2 regions of the Streptomyces sp. NBC_00775 genome follow, and region 1 is predicted to be linked to the other one. Evidence: riboswitches for the same ligand, from Rfam matches in the RefSeq annotation. Region 1 holds a riboswitch; the other holds the start of a gene.
What was found. A riboswitch is a leader RNA that binds a small molecule or an ion and turns the genes downstream of it on or off. The one in region 1 is predicted to bind ZMP and ZTP.
Positions count from the first base shown of each region.

Region 2: another riboswitch for ZMP and ZTP. It lies ahead of OIC96_RS18130 (glycine hydroxymethyltransferase); the one in region 1 lies ahead of OIC96_RS03060 (bifunctional 5,10-methylenetetrahydrofolate dehydrogenase/5,10-methenyltetrahydrofolate cyclohydrolase).

Region 1 is NZ_CP108938.1:633,698-641,009, reverse strand. Features, by position in the region: gene OIC96_RS03080 (glycosyltransferase) at 1-1,097, opposite strand, end outside; gene OIC96_RS03075 (polyprenyl synthetase family protein) at 1,332-2,291, shown strand; gene OIC96_RS03070 (class I SAM-dependent methyltransferase) at 2,373-3,152, shown strand; gene OIC96_RS03065 (CU044_5270 family protein) at 3,266-4,045, shown strand; gene OIC96_RS03060 (bifunctional 5,10-methylenetetrahydrofolate dehydrogenase/5,10-methenyltetrahydrofolate cyclohydrolase) at 4,056-4,904, opposite strand; ZMP/ZTP riboswitch at 4,927-5,013, opposite strand; gene OIC96_RS03055 (hypothetical protein) at 5,019-5,888, opposite strand; gene OIC96_RS03050 (MarR family winged helix-turn-helix transcriptional regulator) at 5,947-6,519, shown strand; gene OIC96_RS03045 (nuclear transport factor 2 family protein) at 6,544-6,909, opposite strand; gene OIC96_RS03040 (hypothetical protein) at 7,081-7,312, shown strand, end outside.
Region 2 is NZ_CP108938.1:4,089,061-4,096,372, reverse strand. Features, by position in the region: gene OIC96_RS18160 (carboxymuconolactone decarboxylase family protein) at 1-420, opposite strand, end outside; gene pdxR (MocR-like pyridoxine biosynthesis transcription factor PdxR) at 468-1,877, shown strand; gene OIC96_RS18150 (DMT family transporter) at 2,044-2,868, opposite strand; gene OIC96_RS18145 (hypothetical protein) at 3,051-3,395, shown strand; gene OIC96_RS18140 (glutathionylspermidine synthase family protein) at 3,475-4,662, shown strand; gene rocD (ornithine--oxo-acid transaminase) at 4,682-5,938, opposite strand; ZMP/ZTP riboswitch at 6,020-6,107, shown strand; gene OIC96_RS18130 (glycine hydroxymethyltransferase) at 6,149-7,312, shown strand, end outside.

The DNA of each region.
Region 1 (7,312 bases):
GCCGCCCGGAGCCCCCGCAGCGGCACCACCCCCGGAGACACCCCGACGGAGACCAGACGGTTGGCCCAGAACCCCTCGTCGAACTGGATCGGCACGGGCACGGCCGGGACGCCGGCACGCAGCCCGGCCGCCGTCGTGCCGGCCCCCGCGTGATGGACCACCGCGGCCATCCGGGGAAAGAGCACGGAGTGCGGCACCTCCCCGACGGTGAACATGTCGTCGCCGCTGGCGCGCAGCTCGCCCCACCCCCGCTGGATCACCCCGCGCAGCCCGGCCGCCCGCAGGCCGCGTACGACCTCGTTGCTCAGCCGCTCGGGATCGGGCACGGTGGCGCTGCCCAGGCCCACGAAGACCGGGGGAGGGCCGGCGTCCAGGAAGTCCCGCAGTGGCGAGGGAAGTTGGGCGTGCGCGGCGTCGTACGGCCACCAGTATCCGGTCACGTCGAGCCCGGGCCGCCAGTCGCGGGGCCGCCGCACCACCAGGGGACTGAAACCGTGGTGCACGGGCCAGCCCTGCCGCTCGCGGGCGCGTCGCGTGTCGCCGGGGCCGATGCGCGGCAGGCCGAGCCGGGCCCGCAGCGTGCCCACGGTGTCGGCGAAGACGCGTTCGACGGCCATGTTCACGCCGTACCCGGCCGCCCGGTTCACCGCGGGCCCCCAGGAGCGGACCCCGGTCACCGGAGGCGCGAACTCCCTTGTGGGGGCCAGTGGTTGGAGGTAGACACCCATGCTGGGCAGCGACAGCCCCTCGGCGACGGCGTGCCCGAGCGGCCCCAGGGAACTCGACAACAGGAGTACGTCACTTGTCTCGGCGGCCTCGATCAGGTCCTCGGTCATCTGCCCGACGAGCGCACGCGCCATCTCGACGACGCGGATGAGTTTCCCGGCGCCGGTGGTACTGCGGTGCAGCGCCTGTCCCCGCGCGGACTCCAGCTCCGCCCGGGGATCCACGGGCAGCGCGTGAAACCCCACGCCCGAACCGGCCACCAGCGGCTCGAAGCACCCATGTGTCACCAGGGTGACCTCGTGCCCGGCACGCGCCAGGCCGTGCCCGAGTCCGGTGTACGGCGCCACATCGCCCCGCGATCCCGCGGTCATGATCGCTACTCGCACGATGGTCAGTATGGCGGGGGTTCACGGCTGGTGGCCCGCGGCCGCACGGTTTGTTTCTGTGCCCTCGGCATCTACGGCATCTACGGCGCCGCTGCCGCTGAACCGGCTCCGGGACAAGGAACCGGCCACGGCCGAAAGCCGCTCTGGCTCCTGTCCATCCGGAATGATCGAATCGGTGCCCGATTGATCTCGACGGCGGGGTGGGGCAACGTGAAGGCGATGACGTACGTGGATCTGCATCGCCAGATGTCCGCGGACATCGAAGCGGAGACGGAATCCGCTCTTGACCGACTCGGTCCGTCGGCGTCATCGGTTCGAGCGGCGGTCGCCGCACTGCTGGAGCATCGCACGTTCAAGTACCCCCTGTCGGTCCTCCCGATGATCGTCCACGCCGTCGAGACCGGCGCGCCCGAACCGGCCGTTCCACTGGCCGTCGTCCATGAGCTGTGGTGGACCTCCGCCTGCTACCTCGACGACCTGGCCGACGGGCAGGGCGCGTTCGTCGCCGGTGGCCTCAGCGAGAGTGCGGCGCAGCTCGCGGCGGTCATCAGCGGAACTGCCCTCCCTCATCTCGTCGTTCAGTCGCGGCGGATTCCCGAGTCGGTGCGCGGCGCTCTGTCCGCCGAGATCGTGACGTGCTGGATCGTGGCGACCGAAGGGCAGCTGAGTGACCTCCGTGGAGATGCGGGCGACGCCACGCGCGACTCGGTGATCACGGCGTACAGAGGAAAATCCGGCGCACCCTTCAGCATGATCACGGCAATGGCCGCCGAACTGGCGGGTGTGGAGCAGGGGAGAGCGGAGCTCTGGCGCGAGTTCGGCAATGTCTTCGGCATCCTGTGGCAGATATCCAACGATCAGGAAGACATCCTGTCCGGCCGCAACGAAGACCTCCTGAACGGCACCGTCACGTATTTGCTCGCGTGCGCCCTTGAGGAGACATCCCCCGAGTCCACGGAGCGTGTCCTGGGGCTGCACGCCGCCGCGCGGAATTCCGCGCGATCCCGAGCGGAACTCACCGACGTCCTTCTCGCGCCCGCCGTTCTTGGCCGGTACGAGAAGGACATCGACGAGTTCCGCGCCGAAGCTCACCGCATCCTGGACGAACTGGGCGGCGACGAAGCCTATGTGCGTGTGCTGCGGCACCTCGTGGACCAGTCCGCCCGCATGCTCCTTTAGCGTCGTAGCGCTGTCGGGTGGCCGTCGCCGAGGTGGTGAGACGGGGTGGCCGACCGCCGGCACCACCGATAGCGTCACCGCATGGACCAGGATGAACGGCTGCTTCACGCCTCGTCGTTCGGCGCGGCGGCGGTCGCCTACGCCGAGCACCGTCCGGACTACGCGCAGACCGCGGTGCGCTGGGCGCTTGAGCCCGCGCCGGGCCCGCGGGTGCTCGACCTCGGCGCCGGAACCGGCAAGCTGACCGCCACGCTGGTCGCGCTGGGCGGCGAAGTCATTGCGGTCGAGCCCGACCCGGAGATGCTGACCGAGCTGCGCCGCTCGCTGCCGGCTGTCCGCGCCCTGCCGGGCAGCGCCGAGGCGATACCGCTGCCGGACGCGTCCGTCGATGCCGTGCTGGCCGGCAACGCCATGCACTGGTTCGACATGGCCGTCGCGGGACCCGAGATCGCCAGGGTCCTCGCACCCGGCGGCATCCTGGCCGGCCTGTGGAACGTCATGGACGACCAGGTCGACTGGGTTGCCGGGCTGGCGCGGGTCAGCGGGAGCGCGGCCATCGGCCCGCGTGACACGCCCACCAGCTGGCGTGCTGAGACGGCCGACATGCACCTTCCCAAGACTGGCGTGGCGGCCCGGTTCGGCTCGCCGGAACAGGCCGAGTTCCCGCACGGGCAGCGCCGCACCGCCGACTCTCTCGTCGCGACCATCGCGACGCGCGCGGGGGTTCTGGTCATGCCGGAACAGGAACAAGAGGCCACGCTGGGACGGATCCGCGCCTTCCTCGCGAGTAGACCGGAGACCGCCCGCGGCGAGTTCACTCTCCCGATGCTGACCGGCGTGCTGCGCGTCCGGCGGCTGTGAGGCATCACGTCGACACCGGCGCCTGACGCACGGCCGCGAGCGCGCGGGGACCTGCCGCGGCGAGCGTGTCGACGAGGCGGGAGATGGTCGGGTCGGACGCAAGCGGCCCGAACATGCCGTCCGCCCGCAGTGCCGCCACCCCCGCCGTGGCCGCCCCGCGCCCGCTGGTCGTCGAGGCCGGCTCCACCCCCGTACCCCTGGACCGCCTCGCCGACCGCGCGGCGGCATCCGACAGCGCGCTCAGGCTGCGCCAGGGGACCCACTTCCAGGCCTGGAGCCTGAGCATGACCTCAGGTCCCCAGGCCCGGCCGCCGCTCACGCTTCCCGAGGAACGCGTCGTGCGCTGGAAGGCCGACGGCAGCCACACGGAACTCGTCGTCGCGACCGATCCACGCCACCCCGGCAGGCCGGTCATCACCGACGCCGACCCCGTCCCGCGCACCGTCGAGGACGGCCATGTCCTCAGCAGGCAGACGTACCCGCCGAGTTGGAGCGACGCCCCGCCCCAGGCACGACCGCCGCACGACGCCGAGCGGCTGCGCGCCTACCTCGAAGGGATCGACACCACCGAGGAGCTGGACACCCCCCAACTCCTCGACGCCGTCGCCGAGTTGCTGGACCACTGGACGCTCGGCAGCCGTGAGGACGCCGCACTCGCGCGCATCCTCGCCGACGCGAAGGGGCTGCGCCCGGCCGGAGCGGTCACCGACCGGCTGGGCCGCCCCGGGCAGGCGTACGTGTACGAAGACACAGCCCGCTCCGGCCGCCGGATGCTGATCCTGGACCCGGCGACCGGTGCCGTCCTCGGCCTGGAGGACACCGTCACCGAGGCCGATCCCGAGTGGGGCGTCAAGGCGGGGGACGTGATGTCGTACAAGGCGTGGATGCGCTGAGCCGCGACGGTCAGACGCCTGCCTGGCGTTCGGCTCCGGTCACGGTCTGCTCCAGCAGGACCGCGATCGTCATCGGGCCGACGCCACCCGGCACGGGCGTGATCAGCCCGGCCCGGGTGACGGCGGTGTCGAAGTCGACGTCGCCGACGTTCCCCTCGTTGTAGCCCGCGTCGATCACGACGGCTCCCGGCTTGATGTCCTCCCCGCGGATCAGCCGGGGCCGTCCCACGGCGGCCACCACGATGTCCGCCTCGCGCACCACCGACGACAGATCCGCCGTACGCGAATGGCAGTACGTCACCGTCGCGTCGCGCCCGAGCAGCAGCATGCCGACCGGCTTGCCGAGGATGGCGCTGCGCCCCACGACGACGGCCCGCTTGCCGGCCGGGTCGACGTCGTACTCGTCGAGGAGCCGCATGATGCCGCCGGGCGTGCAGGACACGAAGCCGGGCAGGCCGAAGCTCATCGCGGAGTACGAGCTCAGCGTCACACCGTCGACGTCCTTCTCCGGCGCGATGGCCTCGAACGCCGCGCGTTCGTCGATGTGCGGCCCGACGGGGTGCTGGAGCAGGATGCCGTGCACGGTCGGATCGGCGGACAGGGCGGTGAGCGTGTCGACCAGCTCGGCCGTCGTGGTGCCGGCGGGCAGTGCGACGTGCCGCGACTCGATACCGGCCTTGCGGCAGCGGTTCTGCTTCATCCGGACGTACGTCACCGAGGCGGGATCCTCGCCGACCAGTACCGTCGCCAGACAGGGCGCCATGCCCGTACGGTCCTTGAGGCCGGCCGCGCGCTTGGCGGTCTCCTCGACGATGCGGCGCGCGAGACCGGCGCCGTCCATGAGCTGGGCCTGGGACATGGGTTCTCCTGAGCGTTGCTGACACCATCGCCCAGGCGCGCGGCAAAGACCCGTTCGTCAGGCCGCTCCCCGGTGGTACTCCACCTCAGCGCCAGTCACGGCCCGCCGATCAGCCTAGCTCGTAGGATGAACGGCCTGGGCGGCGGGCGGTGCCGTCGGGTCTTCTCCCGCCAGGAAACCGTTGGCCTGCGCCTCGGTGGTCACGGCTCCGACGGCTCCCGCCCAGCGGGCGATCTCCCGGGCCAGTGCGACGGCTCCGGCCTCGTCGCCGGTGTCGCGGGCGAGGACCGCCAGGAGCATCTGCATCGAGAGGGTGCCGGGGACGGTTCCGGCCCGGGCGCCGAGCGTGGTCGCCCGGTTCCAGCGTTCCAGCGCCCGTGCGTGGTCGCCGTGGTCGTGGTCGTGATCGCCGAGGTGGCGCAGTGCCTCGCGGGACAGCAGGTCGTCCCCCGACTCGCCCGCGCGCAGGGCGGCCTCGTAGTGGGCGGGCGCGCTGGCCCGCTCGGCGAACAGGTTGTCCGCGATCAGGCCCAGATACATCTCGGCCCAGCCGCGGCGCACCGCGTCCGGGGCCTGGTCGCGCAGGAGCCCGGCGAGATGGCGCAGCGCGGCGAGGGCCTCCGGGTCCTTGCCGTCGGGGCCGGCGCGGAACGTGCCGTCGGCGCGCAGCAGACCGGAGTAGTCGTGGCGCAGCCACAGGAAGTCCAGGTCCCAACGGCCGTCCAGGCGCGCTTCCCCGAAGGCCTTCTCCGCGGCGCCGAGCCGAGCCCGCGCCAGGCCGGTCCCGCCGAACCAGTCGCTCTCCAGCGCGACTTCGGCGGCGGCCACGGCCAGTCGGGCGCGCGCCTGCGGATCGGTCGCATCGGTGGCGTCCAGTAGGTTCGTCGCGCGTTCCCAGCGACCGCTGATCCTCAACTCACGTACAGCGGCGAGGAGTTCGTCCAGCGATACGGCTGTACGAATCGTGCTTGCGGTGTTCGTCATGGCGAGGAAAGTAGTAATTCGAAAAACTATCCACAAGAAAACTATGTGGGGGGCCCGCATGACAGAACCGTCCGACGCGGCGACCGCGGACTCGGTCGACCGGCACGTCGCGCTCTGGTCGAAGGAGCTCGACTGGATGGACCCGGTCAAGGAGGCGATCATCGCCCGGCTCGCCATCCTGGCCCGGCACGCGGCGCAGGCCCGCCGGGACACCCTGGACTCGGACGGCCTCCAGCACTGGCAGTTCAAGGTGCTGCTGATGCTGCGCAGGCTCGGCCCGCCCTACGAGGCCAGCCCGTCACAGCTCGCCGACATGCTGGGGCTGACCCGGGGCGCCCTGTCGGCGCGGCTCGCACCGCTGGAGGATGCGGGCCTGCTCAGCCGCACGCATGAGAGGAGCGACCGTCGGCGCGTACGGGTACGGCTCACCGACGCCGGATTCGATGCGTTCGAGCAGCATGTGGTGTCCGAGGACAAGGGTGAGAACGCGCTGCTCGCAGTACTGAGCCCAGCAGAGAAGCGGACGCTCGCAGACCTGCTGCGGAAACTGGTCCTATCCGCCGAGTCCGGTGCGTACGCGACCGGCCCATCGCCGTACTCGCCGAAAAGGTCCAGGTCAGACGGGACCTGATCTGGACCCTCGGCCAGTTCCTTCCTACTCGTCCCATGCCTGCACAAGCGTCTGCTCGACGATCTTGCCGTCGCGCAGCGCCATCATCGAGCTGGCCAGTACCCGCACGCCGTCCGGGTACTCGCAGGACTCGGTGTAGGCGACGTGGTCGCCCTGGATGACGCACTGCTCCAGCTTGTGCGTCATGTCGCGGCTGTAGACGTCGTTGAGCATGTCGCCGATCTCGCTGCGACCGTGTTTGACCATCGGGTGGCTGGGCTGGGTGTTGCGGTCGATGACACGTAGTTCCGCGTCGTCCGCGTACAGCGACAGCAGAGCTGTCGCACTCTGTCCTTCGATGCCCTGGCGTAGCGCTTCGGTGTCGAAGGTGGGAAATGCCGCAGTGCCCATAGTGACCTCCTTGGAAGGCCGCGGCCCAGCGAGGAGTGGGCCGCGAAGGGCCTCTCCTTCGAGGCTCCTCCGCTGTGGGGCGGTCGGCAAGCGCAACGGCCCGATGCGCCTGACGGGTGAGCGACGGGGGAGGGCCGTGTCCGCCGGGGGCCCGGGGCCGTTGCAGAAAGCATGATCTCAACACGACGTATGGTCGCCGCCGTTGGTCTCGCCATCGGTGTCACAGGCCTTGCCGCGCCGCTGGCGAGCGCGGCGGGCGCCGAGGCCCAGAACGCGGGGAAGCTCAGCCCGATCGCCGAGCTCGACTCGCTGGCGCTGAGTGACATTCCCGCGGAACACCAGGCCGACATCCCGCTGCCCTCCCGCCAGCTCCGCGGACTCAGCCGGCTGAACGACCTGAACC
Region 2 (7,312 bases), 3.5 Mb from region 1:
CTCCTCGAAGTGCTCGGCGGCGTGCTCGTACACCTCGTCCGGCACGAAACCGTCCGTCAGGACCGTGACCGCCTCGGTCAGCCCGAGCGCCGCGAGCTCCTTCTCCGTGTAGAAGTGCTTCGACTCCTCCCACGCGCTGAGCTGCACGATCCGCTCGACGCTCTCGCCCGCCGCGAGCGCGTCCTTGGTGTGCATGTCGAGGCAGAACGCGCAGTGGTTGAGCTGAGAGGCGCGGATCCTCACCAGCTCCAGGAGTACGGGGTCCACGCCCCGCCGGGCCGCCGCGTCGAGCTTGATCATCGCCTTGTAGACGTCAGGGGCGAGCTTGGCCCAGGGCAGACGGGGACTGTGCTCGGGGGCGTACTTCGCGGTCTCGTCGGTCCTGCCGGTCTTCGTGCTCTCGTCGGTGTGGGTCGTCATGTGATCGACTCTAGGAGCGGAATAGCCCAGGGGTATGGTCCATTTCCATGGCAGATACTTGGGCCACTTTGGGAGCCGACGGGGTCGACTTCCATCTTGAGCCGACCGGTTCCGGGTCCGGCGTCCGTAAAGGGCTGACGGACGCGCTCCGTGAGGCGGTGCGCGGCGGGCGGCTGACCCCCGGAACCCGCCTCCCGTCCTCCCGCTCGCTCGCCGCCGACCTGGGCATCGCCCGCAACACGGTCGCCGACGCGTACGCCGATCTCGTCGCCGAGGGCTGGCTCACCGCGCGCCAGGGCTCGGGCACGAGGGTGGCCGAGCGGACGGTCGTGCGGCCGGTCCCGGAGGCGGCGCCGCGCAGCAGACGCGAGCAGGGGCTCCCCGCGTACAGCCTCGTCCCCGGCAGCCCGGACCTCGCCTCCTTCCCGCGCACCGCGTGGCTCAAGTCGGCCCGCCGCGCGCTGACCGCCGCGCCGTACGACGCCCTCGGCTACGGCGATCCGCGCGGCCGCCCCGAACTGCGCGCCGCCCTCGCGGGCTACCTCTCCCGGGCCCGGGGCGTACGGGCCGACCCGGACCGCATCGTGATCTGCTCCGGCATCTCGGACGGGCTGACGCTGCTCGGCGCGGTGCTGCGGGCGCGGGGGCTGCGGTCCCTCGCGGTGGAGTCGTACGGGCTGGACGTCCACTGGGACCTGCTGCACCGCTCGGGGTTGCGTACGACGCCGCTCCCTTTCGACGAACTCGGCACGCGCACGGGCGACTTGGCGGGCCTGCGAGCGGTCCTGCTGACCCCCGCGCACCAGTTCCCCATGGGGGTGCCGCTCCATCCGGACCGCCGGGCCGCCGTCGTGGACTGGGCCCGGCGTACCGGTGGGCTGATCCTGGAGGACGACTACGACGGCGAGTTCCGCTACGACCGTCAGCCGGTCGGAGCGCTGCAGGGCCTGGACCCCGACCGCGTGGTCTACCTGGGCACCGCCAGTAAGTCCCTGGCACCCGGGCTGCGTCTGGGCTGGCTGGTGCTGCCGACGTCGCTCGCGGCCGAGGTCACGTCGCTGAAGGGCGGGGGAGGGTGGTCCACCGGGGCCCTGGATCAGCTGACCCTCGCCGAATTCATCACGTCCGGCGCGTACGACCGCCACGTCCGTGCCGCCCGGCTCCGCTATCGCCGTCGCCGGGACGCCCTCGTGGCCGCTCTCGCCGCGCGTGCGCCCGCCGTTCACGCCACGGGTATCGCGGCCGGGCTCCACGCGGTTCTCCAACTCCCCGCGGGTACCGAACAGTCGGTGGTGCGGGCGGCGGCCTGGCAGGGCCTGTCCCTCGAAGGCCTGTCCCGCTACCGACACCCCGACGCCGTCCCCGACTCCCTCGACGCCCTGGTCGTGGGCTACGGCACACCACCGGACCACGCCTGGTCGGGAGCCCTGGACGCCTTGTGCCGAACACTCCCTTGACCCCGCGAGCGTCTTTCGCCCCCGCCGTGGGGGCGCGCCTAAAAGATTGCGCAGTTCCCCGCGCCCCTTTTAGGGGCGCGGGGAACTGCGCAATCTTTTCAGCGGGGGTCTGGGGGCGCAGCCCCCAGGGATGGGACGGGTAGGGGCGGCGGGGGCGAAGGAAACCTCACGTCCCCTCACCCGGCGCCTCCCCGAACCGCGCCAACGCCAACGCCCCCACCACAGCCACCACAAACCCAAGAACCGCCAGCCACTCCAGCCCCTCCCGCGTACGGTCCCCCAGCCACACCACCCCCACCACCGCAGGCCCAATGGTCTCCCCGATGACCAACCCGGCGGTAGCCGTCGTCACCGACCCCCGCTGCAACGCCGAGGTAAGCAGCAAGAACGCCGCCCCACCACCGATCAGCAGCGCATACGTCGCCGGATTGCCCAGCAACGCCCCCGGATCAAGGTCGTCAATGAGCCGCACCGACACCTCGACCACCCCGAACCCGAACCCGGCCCCCAGCCCCAGCGCAAGCGGCCGCCCCCGCTCGGGCAACCGCCCACCCACGAGGCTCAGCAGCAGCACGGCGACCGCGGTCGCCAACATCGCGTACTTCAACTCCGTGGACCCCGCCTGTTCCCCTTCCGTGCCGGATGCCAGCCCCAGCATCCCGAGCCCGGCGCACACCACCCCCACCGCACCCCACTCGACCCGGCTCAGCCGCACCTTCAGCAGCCGCGAGGCAACCACCGCGGTCACCGCGAGGCTGGCGGCGAGCGCCGCCCCGACCGCGTAGATCGGAATGGACCGCAGCGCGGCGATCTGCAGCAGAAACCCGACCCCGTCGAGTGCGAGCCCCGCCAGATACCGCCACTGCCGCAGTGCCCGCAGCAGCAGCGCCGCGTCGCCGCCCGTCCCGCTGTCGGCCGCCGCGCGCGCGGCCATCGCCTGCAACACCGTCGCCGTACCGAAACAGACCGACGCACCAAGGGCGCACATCATTCCAAAGAGCACGAAGTGACTGTAGGGGACGGTGTATCGCGGGGGGCCACTGCGCACCTGCGGAAAGCGATCTCTAATGTGATCGCCTGCGGTAAGCAAATGAACTGACATGAGCTGAACCGCGCTGGATCGATCTCAACACCGATCTCAACTGAACTGAACTGATCAACGGGGGAACGGACATGGCGGACACTCGACGGCAGCTGCGCTCGGGCACGGTCGTCCTCGGCGGCATGGGACTCCTCGCGGCGGCGCTGACCGCCTGCTCCTCGGACGCCGACAAGCGCTGCGTCGACCGCGACAGCTACAACCTCACCAAGGGCTACAAGACCGTCGCCGACAAGAACTGCAAGTCCGCCAAGACGTCGGTCAACGGCGCCTGGTACTACGGCGGCAAGAAGAAGAGCGGCTGGGTCGACGGCGGCTCCTTCACCAAGCCCAGCAAGGGATCCGGCAGCTCCGGCGGCACCCACAAGAGCGTCGACCGCGGCGGCTTCGGCAGCGGCAAGGGCAGCTCGGGCGGCTGACCCCACGACGCCCCCGGACCCTGTAACCCCAGGACGCCACCGGACCCGTAAGCCCAGGACGCGATCGGACCCGTACGCCATGGAACGCCGCACCATCACCCCCCGCCCCGGCTGGCAGCAGACCGTCGAGGAACAGGGCCTCATCTACCCGCTCACCCGCTACCCCGACGACTCCCTGCGCCCCTACTGGGACGAGAGCGCGTACTACGTCTTCTCGCTTCCCGAGGTGGAGGCGCTGGAGGAGGTCGTCGAGGAACTGCACCGCATGTGCCTGGCGGCGGCCGAGCACATCGTCACCGCGCACCGCTTCGCCGACCTCGGCATCACCGACCCGCGCGTCGCGGAACTCGTCGCCGAGGCCTGGCATCGCCGTGCCGAACTCCCCTCCGTCTACGGCCGTTTCGATCTCCGCTACGACGGCACGGGCCCCGCGAAACTCCTTGAGTACAACGCCGACACCCCCACATCGCTGGTCGAGGCCGCGTCGCCCCAGTGGTTCTGGATGGAGGACCGCTTCCCGGGCGCCGACCAGTGGAACTCCCTCCACGAACGCCTCGTCGCCACCTGGAAGAAGCAGGCCGCCCTCCTGCCACCCGGCAGCCCCCTCTACTTCGCGCACTCCGCCGCCGACGAACTCGGCGAGGACCTGATGACGGTCGCCTATCTCAAGGAGACCGCCGAACAGGCCGGCCTCGACACCGACTGGATCTCGATGGAGGAGATCGGCTGGGACCCCCTCTCCGGCCGCTTCGTCGACAACCAACTCCGCTTCATCCGCAGCTGCTTCAAGCTCTACCCCTGGGAGTGGCTCACCACCGACCGCTTCGCCGACCACGTCCTGGACACCCTCGACAACGGCGGCGGCACGGGCAGCACCCTGTGGATCGAGCCCGCCTGGAAGATGCTCCTCTCCAACAAGGCCCTCCTCGCCATCCTCTGGGAGCTCTACCCGGACCACCCGAACCTCCTCCCGGCCTACCTCGACGGCCCACGCGAACTGGCCTCCACCAAGGGATACGTCTCCAAGCCACTCCTCGGCCGCGAGGGCGCCGGGGTGACCGTCCACGAGCCGGGCGCCGCCTCTGCCGCACCCGTCGAAGAGCCCTGCTGCTACCAGGAACTGGCGCCCCTTCCCTCCTTCGACGGCAACCGTGTCGTCCTCGGCGCCTGGGTCGTCGAGGACGAGTCGGCGGGCCTCGGCATCCGCGAGTCCTCCGGCCTGATCACCGACGAGTACGCCCGCTTCCTGCCGCACGTGATCCTCTAGCCACCGGGTTCGGCATTCCCTACGCCCCCAGTACGCCGCGGAGTTGGGCCAGCCCCCAGTCCAGGTCCTCCTTGCTGATGACCAGGGGCGGAGCGATCCGGATCGTGACACCGTGGGTGTCCTTGACGAGGACGCCCCGGTCCATCAGCTTCTCGGAGATCTCCCGGCCCGAGCCGTACGCCGGAGCGATGTCGACGCCCGCCCACAGCCCGCGCCCACGCACCTCCGTGACATGGCCCGTGCTTGCCAGCAGACCCAGCTCGTGGTGCAGATGCTCACCGAGCTCCGCGGCCCGCCGCTGGTACTCGCCCGACCGCAGCATCGCGATCACCTCCAGCGCCACCGCACAGGCCAGCGGATTCCCCCCGAACGTCGACCCGTGCTCCCCGGGCCGGAACACCCCGAGCACGTCCCGGTCGGCCACCACCGCCGACACGGGTACGACCCCTCCTCCCAGCGCCTTGCCCAGCACATACACATCCGGCACGACCCCTTCGTGCTCACACGCGAAGGTCTTCCCCGTCCTGCCGAGCCCCGACTGGATCTCGTCGGCGATGAACAGGACGTTCCGCTCGCGGGTCAGCTCCCGCACCCCCGCCAGATATCCGGGCGGCGGCACCAGCACCCCCGCCTCGCCCTGGATCGGCTCCAACAACACGGCGACCGTCTCCTCGGTGACCGCCTCCCGCAGCGCCGCGAGATCCCCGTACGGCACGATGTCGAAGCCCGGCGTGTACGGCCCGAAGTCCGCCCGCGCCTCCGGGTCCGTGGAGAAGCTGATGATCGTCGTCGTGCGGCCGTGGAAGTTGTCGCTCGCCACGACGATCCTCGCTCTCCCGTCCGGGACTCCCTTGACCCGGTACCCCCACTTCCGGGCCGTCTTCACCGCGGTCTCCACCGCCTCCGCGCCCGTGTTCATCGGCAGCACCATGTCCTTGCCGCACAGCGACGCCAGCTCCCGGCAGAAGTCCGCGAACCGGTCGTGATGGAACGCCCGCGACGTCAGCGTCACCCGCTCCAGCTGCGCTTTCGCCGCATCGATCAGCCGCCGGTTGCCGTGTCCGAAATTCAGCGCCGAGTATCCGGCCAGCAGGTCGAGGAAACGGCGCCCCTCGACATCCGTCATCCAGGCCCCGTCCGCCGTCGCCACGACGACCGGCAGCGGGTGGTAGTTGTGCGCGCTGTGCGCCTCGGCCGAGGCGATGAACGCCTCCGTCGTCTCCCTGGCGGTCACGGGATCCCCCTTCCATACGGCATCAGGTGGCTTGTCGGTCATGGATGGCTTGTGGCTCATTTCCTATCGTCGCTCGCATGGTGGACTGGGGAGCCCGGCGATCCGACGCGCCCGGTAGGCTGATCGGCGGGCCGTGACTGGCGCGCTGGGATGGGACCGACCATCGGGGAGCGGCCTGGATGAATGTGTGCCGTGCGCCTGGGCCGAACCGTGAATCGTGATTGCTGAACGCCACGCCGTCCGGAGGCCGACATGCCCGAGCAGCCCCTCTCCACCGAGTCCACCGCCTTCCGCAACGCCCTCGACGTGATCCGGGCCGTGGAGCCCCGCGTCGCCGACGCCATCGGCCAGGAACTCGCCGACCAGCGCGACATGCTCAAGCTGATCGCGTCCGAGAACTACGCCTCCCCGGCGACCCTCCTGGCCATGGGCAACTGGTTCAGCGACAAGTACGCCGAGGGCACCGTCGGCCGCCGCTTCTACGCCGGCTGTCGCAACGTCGACACCGTCGAGGCCCTCGCCGCCGAGCACGCCCGCGAACTCTTCGGCGCCGAGCACGCCTACGCCCAGCCGCACTCCGGCATCGACGCCAACCTGGTCGCCTTCTGGGCCGTCCTCGCCCAGCGCGTCGAGGCCCCCGCCCTGGAGCGAGCCGGCGTCCGCAATGTCAACGACCTCACCGAGGCCGACTGGGCCCAGCTCCGCCGCGACCTCGGCAACCAGCGCATGCTCGGCATGTCCCTGGACGCCGGCGGCCACCTCACCCACGGCTTCCGCCCGAACATCTCCGGCAAGATGTTCGACCAGCGCTCCTACGGCACCGATCCCACCACCGGCCTCATCGACTACGAGGCCCTGCGCACCTCCGCCCGTGATTTCAAGCCGCTGATCATCGTCGCCGGCTACTCCGCCTACCCCCGCCTGGTGAACTTCCGCATCATGCGGGAGATCGCCGACGAGGTCGGCGCGACCCTCATGGTCGACATGGCCCACTTCGCCGGTCTCGTCGCCGGCAAGGTCCTCACCGGCGACTTCGACCCGGTCCCGCACGCCCAGATCGTCACCACCACCACGCACAAGTCGCTCCGCGGCCCGCGCGGCGGCATGGTGCTGTGCGACGAGACCCTCGCCGAGCAGGTCGACCGCGGCTGCCCGATGGTCCTCGGTGGCCCCCTCCCGCATGTCATGGCCGCCAAGGCCGTCGCGCTCGCCGAGGCCCGCCGTCCCGAGTTCCGCGACTACGCCCAGGCCGTCGTCGACAACTCCCGCGCCCTCGCCGAGGGCCTGATGCGCCGCGGCGCCACCCTGGTCACCGGCGGCACCGACAACCACCTCAACCTGATCGACGTCGCCTCCTCCTACGGCCTCACCGGCCGACAGGCCGAGTCCGCCCTGCTCGACTCGGGCATCGTCACC